One region of the Marinomonas sp. TI.3.20 genome, then DNA from elsewhere that is predicted to be linked to it. Evidence: predicted binding sites of a transcription regulator. Region 1 holds the regulator's gene; the other holds the start of a gene.

What was found. Region 1 encodes LexA, which represses DNA repair genes until DNA is damaged. Its sites were predicted from a motif close to TACTGTNTANNTANACAGTA; they were not measured.
Region 2: recN (DNA repair protein RecN) is a predicted target of LexA. The motif match lies at 5,157-5,176, and genes of this name have one in related genera.

Annotation. Positions count from the first base shown of each region.
Region 1 is NZ_JBAKAS010000020.1:13,873-21,608, reverse strand. It holds gene topA (type I DNA topoisomerase) at 1-1,601, shown strand, start outside; gene V6259_RS16760 (DUF6586 family protein) at 1,598-2,068, shown strand; gene V6259_RS16755 (hypothetical protein) at 2,071-2,337, shown strand; gene lexA (transcriptional repressor LexA) at 2,390-3,010, opposite strand; gene dinG (ATP-dependent DNA helicase DinG) at 3,081-5,201, shown strand; gene V6259_RS16740 (DEAD/DEAH box helicase) at 5,304-6,674, shown strand; gene V6259_RS16735 (protein adenylyltransferase SelO) at 6,699-7,736, shown strand, end outside.
Region 2 is NZ_JBAKAS010000005.1:168,042-175,777, forward strand. It holds gene V6259_RS07690 (uridine kinase) at 1-68, opposite strand, end outside; gene V6259_RS07695 (uridine kinase family protein) at 417-1,028, shown strand; gene dnaJ (molecular chaperone DnaJ) at 1,064-2,197, opposite strand; gene dnaK (molecular chaperone DnaK) at 2,411-4,339, opposite strand; gene grpE (nucleotide exchange factor GrpE) at 4,440-5,018, opposite strand; gene recN (DNA repair protein RecN) at 5,204-6,874, shown strand; gene fur (ferric iron uptake transcriptional regulator) at 6,935-7,345, opposite strand; gene V6259_RS07725 (outer membrane protein assembly factor BamE) at 7,415-7,732, shown strand; gene V6259_RS07730 (RnfH family protein) at 7,729-7,736, opposite strand, start outside.

The sequences.
Region 1 (7,736 bases):
CGCTACGCGGATATATTGCTGAGAAATTTGGCGACAAATACTTACCTGAAGAACCTATTCGCTACAGCAGTAAAGAAGGGGCTCAAGAAGCCCATGAAGCGATTCGTCCTTCTGATGTTAGTGTGCGCCAAGAAGATTTGTTAAGCATGGAAAAAGACGCGCATCGTCTTTATGAATTGATCCGTGCTCAGTTTATGGCGTGTCAAATGACGCCTGCGCAATACACATCTACGACTGTCACTGTAACAAGTGGTGAGTATGAGTTTAAAGCCAAAGGACGTATTTTACGCTTTGATGGTTACACTCGTGCTATGCAAGGTGTGGTTAAGAAAGGCGAAGACAATATTCTTCCAGATGTTGCTAAAGGTGAGACTCTCACTCTAGAAGCATTATTGCCAGAGCAGCACTTTACTAAACCAACGGCGCGTTTTGGTGAAGCCAGTTTAGTAAAAGAGCTTGAGAAACGTGGTATTGGTCGTCCTTCTACGTATGCATCAATCATTTCTACTATCCAAGATCGTGGTTACGTTCGAGTAGAGAATCGTCGCTTTTACGCTGAAAAAATGGGCGATATTGTGACTGAAAGATTGGTGGATAGCTTTCACTCCCTCATGAACTATAGCTTTACTGCACAAATGGAAGAGCAGTTGGATGCAGTGGCAGAAGGTCGTGAGAACTGGATTGAAGCACTCAATGCTTTTTATAATGGTTTTAGTGCTGTCTTAGCCAAAGCAGAAGATCCTGAAGATGGGATGATGCTGAATGAGCCAACACCAACCGATATTGCTTGTCCTACTTGCGGAAGGTCAATGCAAATTCGAACTGCTAGTACAGGCGTATTTATGTCTTGTTCTGGCTATGCGTTACCACCAAAAGAGCGTTGTAAAGCGACGATTAACCTTACTCGTGGTGATGAAGCAGTTGCTGTAGATGACGATGAAGCAGAATCAAAAGCGCTGATCAATAAGCGACGTTGTGATATTTGTGGTTCTGCCATGGACAGTTATTTGATGGATGAACACCGTAAGTTACACGTGTGTGGTAACAATCCAACATGTTCTGGTTATGCGGTGGAAGAGGGTACATTTAAGATCAAAGGGTACGATGGTCCTGTACTTGAGTGTGATAAATGTGGCTCAGAAATGCAGCTTAAGACAGGCCGTTTCGGCAAATATTTTGGTTGTACCAGCGACGATTGTAAAAATACTCGCAAGCTTTTGAAGAGCGGGGAAGCGGCGCCACCTAAGATGGACCCAGTTCCGATGCCTGACCTAGCTTGTTTAAAAGTAGAAGATCATTACGTTTTACGTGATGGTGCAACGGGTTTGTTTTTAGCGGCTAGTCAGTTTCCGCGTAAGCGAGAAACTCGAGCACCGCTGGTGAAAGAATTGCTTCCTTACATGGAGCAGATCGATCCTAAATATCACTTTTTCTCTAATGCTCCAGTTATGGATAACGAAGGTCGTCCGACCATTATTCGTTACAGTCGTAAGACGAAAGAGCAGTATGTGATGACTGAAGAAGAAGGTAAGCCAACGGGTTGGAAAGCCTATTATGTTGGTAAGCAATGGGTCGTTGAAGAAGGTAAGAAAAAGAAATGAGTGCTGCAACTCCAGCGAGTTTAACCAATCAAAAGTTGGATTCAGCACGCCGTTTTCTTCGACAAAGTCAAGAAGATGCAGGTTCTTGGCTTGGCGCAAGTTTGGAAGGGGCCGCAATCTTTCATTTGCGCAGTGCGTTGAATGGATTGCTACAGGAGGTTGGTTTGGCTTACCAACTAACCTCTGGTTTGCAACTTGACGGTTTGTTGAAAGAAGCTAAAGATAAAGATGTTGTCGTGCCGGTATTAGTCGAACTGCATGACTTATCTTTGCAATCTGGTTCTTGGCTAAATCAATTAGAGCAAGCTTATTTGGTTCAATTTGAATGCCGCTCTTCCATGTTTGTTAAAGCCAATGAAGCAAACTTGATTGGTCGTGGCGGCGATGACGGTGCATCGGTTAATGTGTTTTTATCTAAGCTAACGGAGTTGGTGTTGCGTTTTAGAGAAGAATCCTCAGAGTATTAAATATGAAAGAATCCTATCTAGAAATTATTGAGCTGGACAATGGCGATATTGTATTGCGTCCAGCTGGCGAAGAGGGCGAGAATGCAGAGCCCTTGGCAACATTAACAATTTCTGATGATACTAAGTCTTATCTTAAAGAACGTTATTTTGAACTGGCAAAATGCATGTTTCATGCAGGGATTGATTTTGTTTATTCGGAAGAAGAAACGTTTGGTGATGACATGGAGTATCCAGAAGATATGGATGTAAGGCCTAAAATATTGCATTAAAAAAGGCGAAGCATTTGCTTCGCCTTTTGGCTTTTCGGCTGAAGGTTCTGATTTAAATAGTTTGGCGTATGACGCCTACTGAAAGTCCTTCAATAGCAAACTCTTCGCTTTCTAAATCTACAATGATATCGTCAAAGTCTTCATTTTCCGGTACTAAGCGAATTAAGCTGCCTTTTTGGAAAAATCGTTTAACAGTGACTTCTTCGCCTATTCGAGCAACAACAATTTGGCCGTCACGAACAGTTGTCGTCTTATGAACAGCAAGTAGGTCTCCTTCCATGATGCCTATGTTCTTCATGCTAGTGCCAGAGACGGAAAGAAGGTAATCCGCCTTAGGTGAAAACATCGCGGCTGGAACATTAACATGAGACGCGACATTTTCTTGGGCCAAAATTGGAAACCCAGCAGCGACCTTGCCAATAACGGGTAATCCGGCATCCGCTTTTTCTGCTAAAGCAGGGTCTTCAAGCAGGCGAATGCCACGGGATGCGCCGGAAAGCATTTCTATGGCCCCTTTTTTAGCGAGGGCTTTTAGATGTTCTTCAGCGGCATTGGGAGATTTGAACCCTAGGCGATGGGCTATTTCTGCACGAGTTGGAGGAAAACCTGTTTCGCTAATAAATTCACGAATGGTTTCTAGTACGTCAGATTGTCTGTTGGTTAATTTAATCATAGCGTCATCTGGTTGTTTATACAGTAACTGTTATTATATACAGCATTATTCAAGATACTCAATAAATTAAATGCTTTCAGATGAACTAAAAACACAAATTCACCTTGCTTACCGAGCCTCGCTGGAAGCAAAGTCCCATAAACCTAGAGTTGGTCAGCGTCAGATGATCGGCACAATCGCCCGTACTTTGGGAAATATAAAGCAAGGGAGCGAAGGTGAGCGGTTAGACGAAAAGCATGTGGCCGTTGTTGAGGCGGGGACGGGGACGGGTAAAACACTGTCTTATTGTCTGGCTGCGATTCCAATTGCAAAAGCGCGTGGCTTAAAGTTGATTATTTCAACGGCAACCGTAGCCTTGCAAGAACAAATTCTCCATAAAGAATTGCCTGATCTGTTAGAGCATACCGAATTAAGTTTCAAATATACCTTAGCAAAAGGGCGTGGGCGTTATCTTTGTTTGAATAACTTGGAAGGTTTTCTGAGTTCTGAAGAGCAAGGTATAGAGGATATGTTTGCTGGGTTGTTTGAACAACATCTTCAATCTGATGATATTAACACCGCGCTTTATCAAGAGATGGATGTTGCTTTATCTAAGGGTGAGTGGGACGGCGACAAGGATAATTGGTCTGGCATTATTAGGGATCAAGATTGGCGCCGCTTGACTACGGATCATCAGCAGTGCACTAACCGCAACTGTGCTAATTACTCTGCGTGCCCGTTTTTTAAAGCGCGCGGTGAAATTGAAGACGCGGATGTGATTGTTGCCAACCACGATTTAGTGCTTGCTGATTTATCGCTTGGTGGTGGGGCAATTTTAACGCCGCCGAAAGAAACTATTTATGTTTTCGACGAGGGGCATCATTTGCCTGATAAGGCAATCGGCCATTTCCGTCACGAGGTTCGTTTGCAACAAAGTATTACCTGGTTGCGACAGCTCGAAAAAAATCTAGTGAACTTAAAGCAAGAGTTGACCGATGACGTTAGCTTAACAGGGCAGTTGTTGCTTAAAATTCCTCAACAGATTCAAAGTATTGTCAATTTCATCCAGTACGCACAGCAAGGTTTAGCGCCTTATATTCAAGGCTTGGGCTTGGATCAAGAGAATAATCAGCATCGTTTTGAGTTTGGTGTTATTCCTGATGAGTTACGGCAGCTAGCCTATAGTTTGCAGACCTCCTATCAGAAGCTTTTCAATAATATTGAAAGTATTCAGGACGAATGCAAGAAAACCAAGCAAAACGAAGGGATGGGTGTGACGCCGGAAACTGCTGAAACCTGGCAGCCAATTTTGGGCGTTATATTGGGGCGTTTAGAGCAAAGTGTTGAGTTGTGGCGTTTATACTCGGCGGTCGATGACCAGAATTACCCACCGAACGCGCGCTGGTTAGTGGTTACAGGGCAAGGTATGGAGCAGGATATTGAATTAGGTGGTTCACCTATTTTAGCGGCCCATACATTGCGTCAGCAATTGTGGGATAAGTGTTTTGGGGCTATTGTTACCTCGGCGACATTGACTGCCCTAAACCAATTCCACCGATTTAATATGCGCTCAGGAGTGCCGCACGAAAGTGAGTATTTGCGAGTTTTAAGCCCATTTGATTTTCAGAAAAATGGTCTGCTGGTCATACCTGATATGGAAAATGAACCCAATCGGGTTGAACAGCACACACAAGAGATTGTTCAATATCTTGATAAACAAGTAGATTCTAAGAAAGGCAGTTTAGTGCTATTCTCTTCGCGTCGGCAAATGGAGGAGGTGGCTAAATCTCTTTCTGCCGGATTGCAGGATATTCTATTGATGCAAGGGGAGCAGTCAAAACGCGTTATTTTAGATTCGCACAAGGCGCGTATTGATGATGGTAAGGGCAGTTTACTGCTTGGGCTCGCTAGCTTTGCCGAAGGGGTGGATTTACCTGGTGATTATTTAACGTGTGTTTATATCGCAAAAATTCCGTTTGCCGTGCCTGATGATCCAGTAGAGGCAACGTTAGCAGAATGGATTCAAAAGCGTGGTGGGAATCCATTCATGGAGATCACCATTCCAGATGCATCATTACGCTTAGTGCAGGCGACGGGTAGGTTGCTACGTAGCGAATCAGATTCCGGCGAAATTCATATTTTGGATAAACGCTTGCGCACAAAACGATATGGGCAGCAGCTAATTAATAGCCTACCTCCTTACAGACAATAATAACTTACGAAAAGCAAGGGGTGATAAAGACTTATCATTTAGGTACACTCCACGCAAAGACACATAAACGTAAAAACACATAAGAAGCATATAGATTCCAATATGGAAAACCAAAAGACAGAACCTACATCAGAACAAACAGTAAAACCAAAGCGTCCTCGTCGCTCTAACAAGCGTTTTAAAGCAGAAAGTAAGCCAGCCAATGGGGTTTCTGATAAATCTGCTGAAGGTATTATCAATAAGCCGGTGGAAGGTGCTAAACAAAATAGCGGTACCTCAGTATGGTCTATTGATGATTTCAAAGTGGATGAAGTGGCGGATAAAACACGCTTTCATGATTTGAATTTACCGGATCGTGTGCTTAAGTCTATTTCAGAAATGGGATTTGAGTATTGCAGTGAGATTCAAGCGGAAACGCTACCGATTACTCTGAAAGGATCTGACTTGATTGGTCAGGCGCAAACAGGAACGGGTAAAACAGCGGCCTTTTTGATCGCTATGATTAGTGATTTTCTAGATTATCCTTTGACGGAAAAGCGTGCAAATAATCTTGCTCGAGGCTTAATTATCGCGCCGACTCGTGAGCTTGCATTGCAAATCGCGGAAGAGGCTGTGAAATTAACGGCTAACTGTCATTTGAATGTTGTCGCACTCGTCGGTGGAATGAGCTACGAGAAGCAGAAGCAGCAGCTTGAAACTGAAAATGTAGATATTTTAGTCGCTACGCCAGGTCGTCTATTAGACTTTGCGCGACATAAGAAAGTATTGCTTAGTCATGTCGAGTGTTTGGTTTTGGATGAAGCCGATCGCATGCTGTCTATGGGATTTATTCCAGATGTTAAAAGCATTATTCGTATGACGCCACATAAAGAAAAGCGTCAAACTATGTTGTTTAGTGCAACCTTCCCAAAAGATATTCAAGCGTTGGCGACTCAGTGGACCTACTTCCCGAAAGAAGTGTCTGTTGTTCCCAAAGAAGCGACTAACCAGAATATCGATCAGGTGATTTATACGGTTGAAGCAGAGCAGAAATGGCCAGTGCTTAGAAAGTTGATTGAAGACAATGGTAATCAGCGAACCATTATCTTTGCCAATCGTCGTGATGAAACGCGTGATTTGTATGAAAAACTTCGAAAAGCCAATATTAATTGCGCCATCTTGTCGGGCGAAGTGGCTCAAGATAAGCGTGTTAAAACGTTAAAAGGCTTTAAAGACGGTGTTATTCAAGTCTTGGTGGCGACCGATGTTGCGGGGCGTGGTATTCATGTCGACAACATTGAGCTTGTGGTTAACTATGCTTTGCCTGAAGATCCTGAAGATTATGTACACCGTATTGGTCGTACTGGTCGTGGTGGTGAAATGGGTAAATCTGTCAGCTTTGCCAGTGAAGACGATGCGTTCCTAATTCCTGAAATCGAAAAGGTTGTTGGGGAAAGTATTCGCTGTGAATACATGGTTAACACGTCACTATAACAATCGCTATCTAAGTGAGTGGCTATGAAGTTAGAACATCACTTTGCCGGATTAGGAGAGGCGTTTTATGCAAAAACGTCGATCCAACCCCTCCTCAAGCAGCGTTTGGTTGAGTTTAACCAAGCGCTCGCTCATGCTTTATCCATTGATATTAAATCACCTCAAACTAAGCGTATTTTAAGTGGCGAAGAGCCAGTAGAAGATTCCTTAAGTATGGTTTATGCGGGACATCAATTTGGCGGCTTTTCGCCGCAACTTGGTGATGGTCGCGGTGTTTTATTAGGTGAAATTCTCGATGATCAAGGGTGGCTTCACGACCTTCATATGAAGGGCGCAGGGCCGACGCCTTTTTCACGTCGTGGTGATGGTCGAGCGGTTTTGCGTTCATGTATCAGGGAATATTTGGCCAGTGAGTTTATGCACGCCATGTCCATTCCTTCGTCACGAGCGCTAGCGCTTTATACTAGTTCTCAGGCGGTCTATCGTGAGCAACCAGAGCCGGGTGCCATGTTGTTGCGGACTGCACAAGGGCACATTCGTTTTGGTCACTTCGAGTATTTCTTCTATCAAGGCAAAGAAATCGAATTAAATCAGCTTATCGACTATTGCTTGAAGCATTACTACTCAGACTGTCTGGCGTCTGATACGCCTCTGGAGAGTATGTTGATTCAGGTGGTAGAGCGTACCGCTAGAATGATCGCTAAGTGGCAGGCGGTTGGTTTTCAGCATGGCGTGATGAATACGGATAATTTTTCTTTCACAGGCGAAACCATTGATTATGGGCCATATGGCTTTATGGAAGATTATCAGCCTGATTGGGTGTGTAATCATTCGGATCATGAAGGGCGCTATGCTTTTTCGCGTCAGCCAGGCATAGGCTTGTGGAATTTGAATTGTCTCATGCGATGTTTTTCAAAGCACCTTGAGCGTGATCAGTTGGTTGCGATCCTGCAGCATTATGAAATCGCATTGCAAACCCATTATGAAGCTTTGATGACCGCTAAGCTTGGTTTGCCTGAGGGTCATAATGTGACGAATTTACTGTCTTCTTTGTTTGCGATT
Region 2 (7,736 bases), on a different contig from region 1:
AAGCTGACCTCAGATAAAGAAAACAAAATAAATACAGACAAAACAATTGAAATAAAACGCTTAAACATCAATACATTCCCTTTCAAAGACACAACGACCAATCCTGCTATAAGCGGCTAAATAGAACAGTACATTGATAGAATTTAGCGATCAAGAATTCAATTTTACTCGCACTCAAACTAGCCACTAAGATTACCTTAGCCGCGTTACTATTATATGACTTTTTGACTCCAGCAGCCCCTTAAAGCAAAAGACATGCCTCATTTACTTACCCTAAAAACAAGCTAAACTGGTTAATAAGTACACCGAATTTTCTAGATTCAAGACAAGCAGAGGCTAGGAAAATCTGCTAATATCCTCCGCCATTCAAGCCTCTCATATTGAGAGACGCATCAATTTATTGACTGAGGTAATACATGGCGCTTGTTATTGGCATCACAGGGGTATCTGGCAGTGGAAAAAGCCGACTTTGTTCACTATTAGCCGAAGGCCAAGGTGATAAAATCACTGTTTTATGCCAGGACAGTTTTTATAACGGATGCGGCAGTATAGACCCTGATGTCTACAATTTTGATGACTTAAGCTCATTGGACATAGAGAGCTTAACGTTAGCCATTCATAATTGCAAAAACCGACAGCAGCCAAATGAAATCCCTGAGTATGACCATTCACAGCACAAACGCGTAGGTTACCGAAACCTTGAGCCAACACATATCGTCCTCGTCGAAGGTCACATGATGTTCCAAGATGCAGGTATTCGTGATGCTGTAGACTATCTGTTTTATGTCGATACTGACATGGACATTGCCATTGTTCGTCGCCTTAAGCGTGACATCGCTGAGCGCGGTCGCAATGTAAATGAAGTGACAAGTCGCTATATGCGTCACGTCCGTCAAGCGTCATTAAAAACCATCGATATTCGGGGAAAAGCAGACTTTATTATTCCGAATAATAAAAGTTTCACCAATGCGGCTAACCTATTACGCAGTCATATCGATTTTTTACTCAAAGAAAAAGGCGCTAAATAAGCGCCTTTTTAATACTTTTAAGTAAGATCAAACCATTACTTTTTAATATCATCAAAGAAACGTTTTACACCATCAAACCAGCTCTTCTGCTTAGGAGAGTGATCCGTTTCATCGCCCATACTATCAGCAAGTTCAGTAAGTAATTCTTTCTGGCGTGCCGTCAAATTCACGGGCGTTTCCACTGCAACCTTACAAATCAAGTCACCTTGTGGACCACCACGAACAGGCTTAACACCTTTATTTCGCAGACGGAACAACTTCCCGCTCTGACACTCAGCCGTCACTTTCAGTCGCACACGACCGTCTAAAGTAGGAACATCAATTTCGCCACCTAGTGCCGCTGTTGTAAAGCTAATCGGTACTTCGCAGTACAAGTTAGCACCATCGCGTTCAAAGATGCTATGCGGCTTAACAGAGACCTGAACAAACAAATCACCCGCTGGGCCACCATGTGCTCCGGCTTCTCCTTCCCCAGAAAGACGAATACGGTCACCCGTATCAACACCCGCTGGAATTTTAACATTAAGCGTTTTGTATTCTTGAATACGACCTTGACCATGACACTCAGGACAAGGGTTAGAAATAACCTGACCTTGACCGTGACATTCAGGACAAGCCTGCTGTACAGAAAAGAAGCCTTGCGACATACGAACTTGACCAGCACCACCACAGGTATTACAGGTCTTCGGTTTCGAGCCCTTCTTGGCGCCAGAACCATCACAAGGTTTACAATTAACCAAAGTAGGAATACGAATTTTTTCATCGCAACCCCAAACGGCTTGTTCAAGATCTAACTCTAATGTGTAACGTAAATCGGAACCTCGACGTGTACGGCTTTGACCACCGCCACCGCCTCCTCCGCCAAAAATATCACCAAATACATCACCAAAAATATCACTAAAACCACCAGCGCCAGCACCACCGCCGTAGCCGCCGCCTTGGCCATTAACGCCTTCATGACCAAAACGGTCATACGCTTCACGCTTATCATCAGACGATAAGATTTCGTAAGCTTCCGCGACTTCTTTAAATTTTTCTAATGATTCGGCATTGTCTGGGTTTTTATCTGGATGGTACTTATTCGCTAAAGAGCGATAAGCTTTTTTGATGTCTTTTTTATCCGCGCCTTTGGCCACCCCAAGAACGTCGTAATAGTCTCTTTTGCTCATCGCTGGCATTCCTGAATTGATAAAGTCTGAATTAAAAATTTGAAAGAAAAACTTGTCGTTAATAACTGGATAAAAGATTCTCAGTTAAAAGAGTCATAAAGCTTTTATAGACCTAACTTTATTCACCGGTTTACAAATAGCAAAACACGGTCCTAAAACCGTGTTCGCTATATCAACCCATAAAGTTAGGGTAATCAAAACAAGCGTTACGGCTTATTTTTTATCTTCTTTTACTTCTTCGAATTCAGCATCTACTGCATCGTCCTGAGCTTTACCAGAAGTAGCTTCTTCAGCACCTGGTTGAGCGCCAGCTTGAGCACCTTCAGCTTCTGCATACATCTTCTGAGCCAAAGAGCCAGACGCTTGAGTCAACGCATTGGTTTTCTCTTCGATCTTCTCTTTGTCGTTAGATGTTAATGCTTCTTCAAGTTCAGTAATCGCAGTTTCAATCGCTGTTTTCTCTTCTTCTGTTGCTTTATCGCCAGCATCAGTCAAAGTTTTGCGAGTTGCGTGAATCATACCATCAGCCGTGTTGCGAACTTGTACAAGCTCTTCAAACTTACGATCTTCTTCTGCGTTTGCTTCAGCATCCTGAACCATTTTTTCAACTTCTTCATCACTAAGACCTGAAGAAGATTTGATAACGATAGACTGTTCTTTACCCGTCGCTTTATCTTTCGCAGACACACTCAAGATACCATTGGCATCAAGGTCGAAGCTTACTTCGATTTGTGGCACGCCACGTGGAGCTGGCGGAATGTCAGCCAAGTCGAAACGACCTAGAGACTTATTCTGAGACGCTTGTTTACGCTCACCCTGCAATGCATGGATAGTTACTGCATTTTGATTGTCTTCAGCAGTAGAGAAAGTTTGCGATTTCTTAGTAGGAATCGTAGTGTTTTTCTCGATCAATGCCGTCATAACACCACCCATAGTCTCGATACCTAGAGACAATGGTGTAACGTCTAGAAGAAGAACGTCTTTTACATCACCAGAAAGTACCGCGCCTTGAATAGATGCGCCAATAGCAACCGCTTCATCAGGGTTCACGTCTTTACGTGGTTCTTTACCGAAGAACTCAGTCACTTTCGCTTGCACAAGAGGCATACGAGTTTGACCACCAACCAAGATAACTTCATCGATATCAGAAGCTTTCAGATCGGCATCTTTCAATGCTTGACGGCAAGGCTCAAGAGAGTTCATTACAAGCTCTTCAACCAAAGACTCCAACTTAGAACGAGTCAATTTAACGTTCAAGTGTTTAGGGCCTGTAGCATCAGCAGTGATGTAAGGTAAGTTAACTTCTGTTTGAGAAGAAGAAGACAACTCAACTTTCGCTTTTTCACCCGCTTCTTTCAAACGTTGTAGCGCTAGTGGATCGTTGTGTAGATCAATACCAGACTGTTTCTTAAATTCAGAGGCTAAGAACTCGATAACACGCATATCGAAATCTTCACCACCTAGGAAAGTATCACCATTGGTAGACAATACTTCGAATTGTTTCTCACCATCTACATCGGCGATTTCGATGATAGAGATATCGAAGGTACCACCACCAAGGTCATAAACCGCGATAGTAGAGTCGCCTGTACTCTTGTCTAGGCCGTAAGCCAACGCTGCCGCTGTTGGCTCGTTGATAATACGTTTAACTTCTAGACCAGCAATTTTACCCGCATCTTTAGTTGCTTGACGCTGAGAGTCGTTAAAGTAAGCAGGAACAGTAATTACCGCTTCTGTTACTTTCTCGCCTAGGTAATCTTCTGCTGTTTTCTTCATTTTCTTAAGAACTTCAGCAGAAATTTGTGGTGGTGCTTTCTTCTCGCCTTTTACTTCAACCCAAGCGTCGCCGTTATCGGCCGCTACGATTTTGTAAGGCACCATAGAGATATCTTTCTGAACAACCGCATCTTTAAATTTACGGCCGATCAAGCGCTTAACAGCAAACAATGTGTTTGTTGGGTTAGTCACTGCTTGACGTTTAGCAGACTGACCAACTAGAACTTCACCATCTTCAGCAAAAGCAACGATGGACGGTGTGGTGCGATCGCCTTCAGCGTTTTCAATTACGCGAGCTTTTTCGCCATCTAGTACAGCAACACAAGAGTTTGTTGTACCTAAGTCAATACCAATGATTCTACCCATGGTGTGTCTCTCCTATAAATTCGTTTATTTCAATGATAATTCTGTATTTGGGTACGCTTTTGAGCTTTTCAAGCGCCTAGTGTCAAAAAAATGACGGTCTTTATGCTGCGCTCGAAACAACGACCATTGCTGGGCGCAATATACGGCCATGAAGCGTATAACCCTTCTGCACAACATCCATCACGGTGTTCGGCTCTAACTCAGGGTTTGGTACCATGGTAATCGCTTGGTGCAACTCTGGGTTGAATGGTTCGCCATGCGGGTCTACTGGCTTCACTTCAAAACGAGCCAAGGTTTCTAACAAATCTTTCAACGTTAACTCAACACCTTCACGAACCGGGTCAGATTCGCCAGTCTCAGGCGCAGACGTTAGCGCTCGCTCAAGATTGTCAGCGACGTTGACAATGGATTTGGCAAATTTCTCTAGACCAAACTTGTGCGCTTTCTCAACATCTAGCTCTGCACGTCTGCGAACATTTTGCGCATCCGCTTGAGCACGAAGTGCAGCTTCTTTGTACTGCGCCGCCTCTTCCAATGCTTTAGCAAGCTCTTCATTTTCAGGCGTTTCTTCTAGAAGCTCTGCTTCAGGTTCTAAAAGCCCTTCTGTTGCTTGATTTTCTGCTTCGCTATTCACATCTTGCTCCGCTTCTAAATTAGATTTTTTTTGCTGATCACTCATTTCTTCACTCCAAATAACAGAAAGTATTCTCTAACTGTGTTGGCTATATGGGGCCAGCTTTTTACCTTTCAACACCAAAACCATATAAATTTAAAGGGAATTAAATATCTCCCCCCTACTTGTCAAAAAACAACCAAGTACTGTATAAATAACCATATAAATATTTTCCTTATGTGGAGCCCATTATGCTAACGAGCATCGCTATTTCCAATTTCGCTATTGTTGACGCCTTGGATTTAGAATTTAAAACAGGCATGACCGTGATTTCCGGTGAAACAGGCGCTGGTAAATCCATCATGGTTGACGCTCTATCTCTCTGTTTGGGCAGCAGAACAGATGCGTCTGTGGTTCGTCATGGAGAAAAAAAGGCCGATATTAGCGCCACTTTCGACATCACTCAGTACCCTCATGTCTTCGAGTGGCTAGAAGAAAGGGACCTAGAACACGAACAACATTGCATTTTACGTCGAGTTATCAGCAAAGAAGGCCGATCTAAAGCCTATATTAATGGTCGCCCTTGTACGCTTGGGGACTTAAAAGAAGTCGGCAGCCATTTGGTTGATATTCATGGTCAGCACGAACATCAATCATTACTGAAAAAAAGCGCTCAACGTAAACAAGTAGACGAATTCGGCCAACTCACTGAACTATCAAAACAGGTCAGCCGACAATACAACGTTTGGCGCCAACTAAAAGACGAACTGGCCGCACAACAAAATCGCTCATCGGAGCAAGAAGCCAAAATTCAGCTTTTATCTTACCAGTCGCAGGAATTAGAACAGTTAGATTTAAAAGAAGGAGAAATTGTCGAACTAGAAAATGAACAAGCTTTTTTATCTAATATCGCAGACTCTAAATACAAAGCTTATCAAGCCAGCGGCATCTTAATTGATAGTGACGAAAGCAATGTTTGCTCACTGTTAAACCAAGCATTACAAAATGCCAGCCAAATTAGCCCTGCTACTAAAGAGCTTGAAAATGCGCTGGAGATGATGAAAGCCGCGTTAATTCAAGCACAAGAAGCCGCAGACAGCCTACATCATTACCAAGACACACTGGAGCAAAATCCGGAACGACTCAGTGAAATAGAGCAGCGCCTCACTGACATCTACGACACAGCTCGTAAACACAAAGTATTACCAGAAGCACTACTCATACTCAGAGAGTCCGTTGATACAGACCTTGATTCACTGCAAGGCAGCGAAGAAAGCATTGAACAACTAAAAGAAAACGAAGAACGTGCCTACGAAATGCTGACGGCACTGGCAACCACATTGACAGAAAAGCGTATTGCCGCAAAAGATACACTTGCCAAACAAGTAGAAGAACAAATTCATGGGCTAGGTATGCCTCATGCGCGTTTCTTTATTGACTGCCAACCTCTTAACCAAGTGTCGTCTAATGGTTTTGAAGAAATAGAATACATGATCGCTTCTAACCCAGGACAACCCGCTCAACCATTACGTAAGGTTGCCTCAGGCGGTGAATTATCTCGTATTAGTTTAGGGATTCAGGTTGTCACAGCTCATACCTCTATCATTCCGACATTGGTGTTTGATGAAGTCGATGTAGGTATCAGTGGCGGCATTGCCGAAGTTGTCGGTCGTATGCTGCGCAGTGTAGGGAAACGTGGACAAGTCTTCTGTGTTACCCATTTAGCGCAAGTCGCCGCACAGGGCGATCAGCATCTGCGCGTAAGCAAAGAAGTAGCAAACGATGCAACGTCTTCAAAAGTGGCACAATTAAGAAATCAGGAACGTACTCAAGAAATTGCGCGTTTACTCGGTGGATTAGAGCTAACGGATCAAACTCTGGCTCACGCCAAAGAAATGCTAGGAAATGTACAATTACAATAAACAAAAAAGTGGATAACCCAACAATGTTTAGGTTATCCACTTATCGTGTTGCGTTTACCGCTATTTCTTCTTTGGGCGCACATACATGATCAAGCTATGGTCTTCAATTTCAAAACCATGCTCTTCAGCAATTTCATGCTGACGCTTTTCAATCACAGGATCAACAAACTCAACCACTTTGCCTGTTTCCAAACAAATCATATGGTCATGATGATCCCCTTTTGCCAATTCGAAAACCGCGGTTCCCGCTTCAAAGTGATGACGCATTACCAAATCAGCCGATTCGAACTGAGTCAGAACTCGATACACTGTCGCTAAACCAACATCTTCACCTTGATCTAACAAGGTACGATAGACATCATCTGCGCTTAAGTGACGATCACCAGCACTCTCTAGAATTTGTAAAATCTTTACTCGGGGCAAGGTTACTTTGAGTCCGGCTTTCTTTAGTTCTTGATTTTCGCTAGTCATGAGTCATTCTCTATTCGAACTTGTTGATAATTACTTTATCATTAGCACACCTGAGTTAGGATAATACAAATGAAAAAATCAATATTAGTAATATGCGCCCTATTTTCTCTAAGCGCATGCAGTTTATTTCCACCTCCGTATAAAGCGCCAGTAACACAAGGCAACCTAATAACGAAGGATCAGCTATCTCAACTAAAAGTTGGCATGACTCAATCACAAGTCATCTATCTTTTAGGCACTCCAATGGTAAGAGACAGCTTTAAACCCAGCGAGTGGCACTATATCTACACAGTAGAGTATGCAGCACCAGATACGCCTAAAAGTGCTGTCAGCAACCTCACTTTGATGTTCAAAGGCAACAATCTAGCTGAAATTAAAAACGATTAAGCCT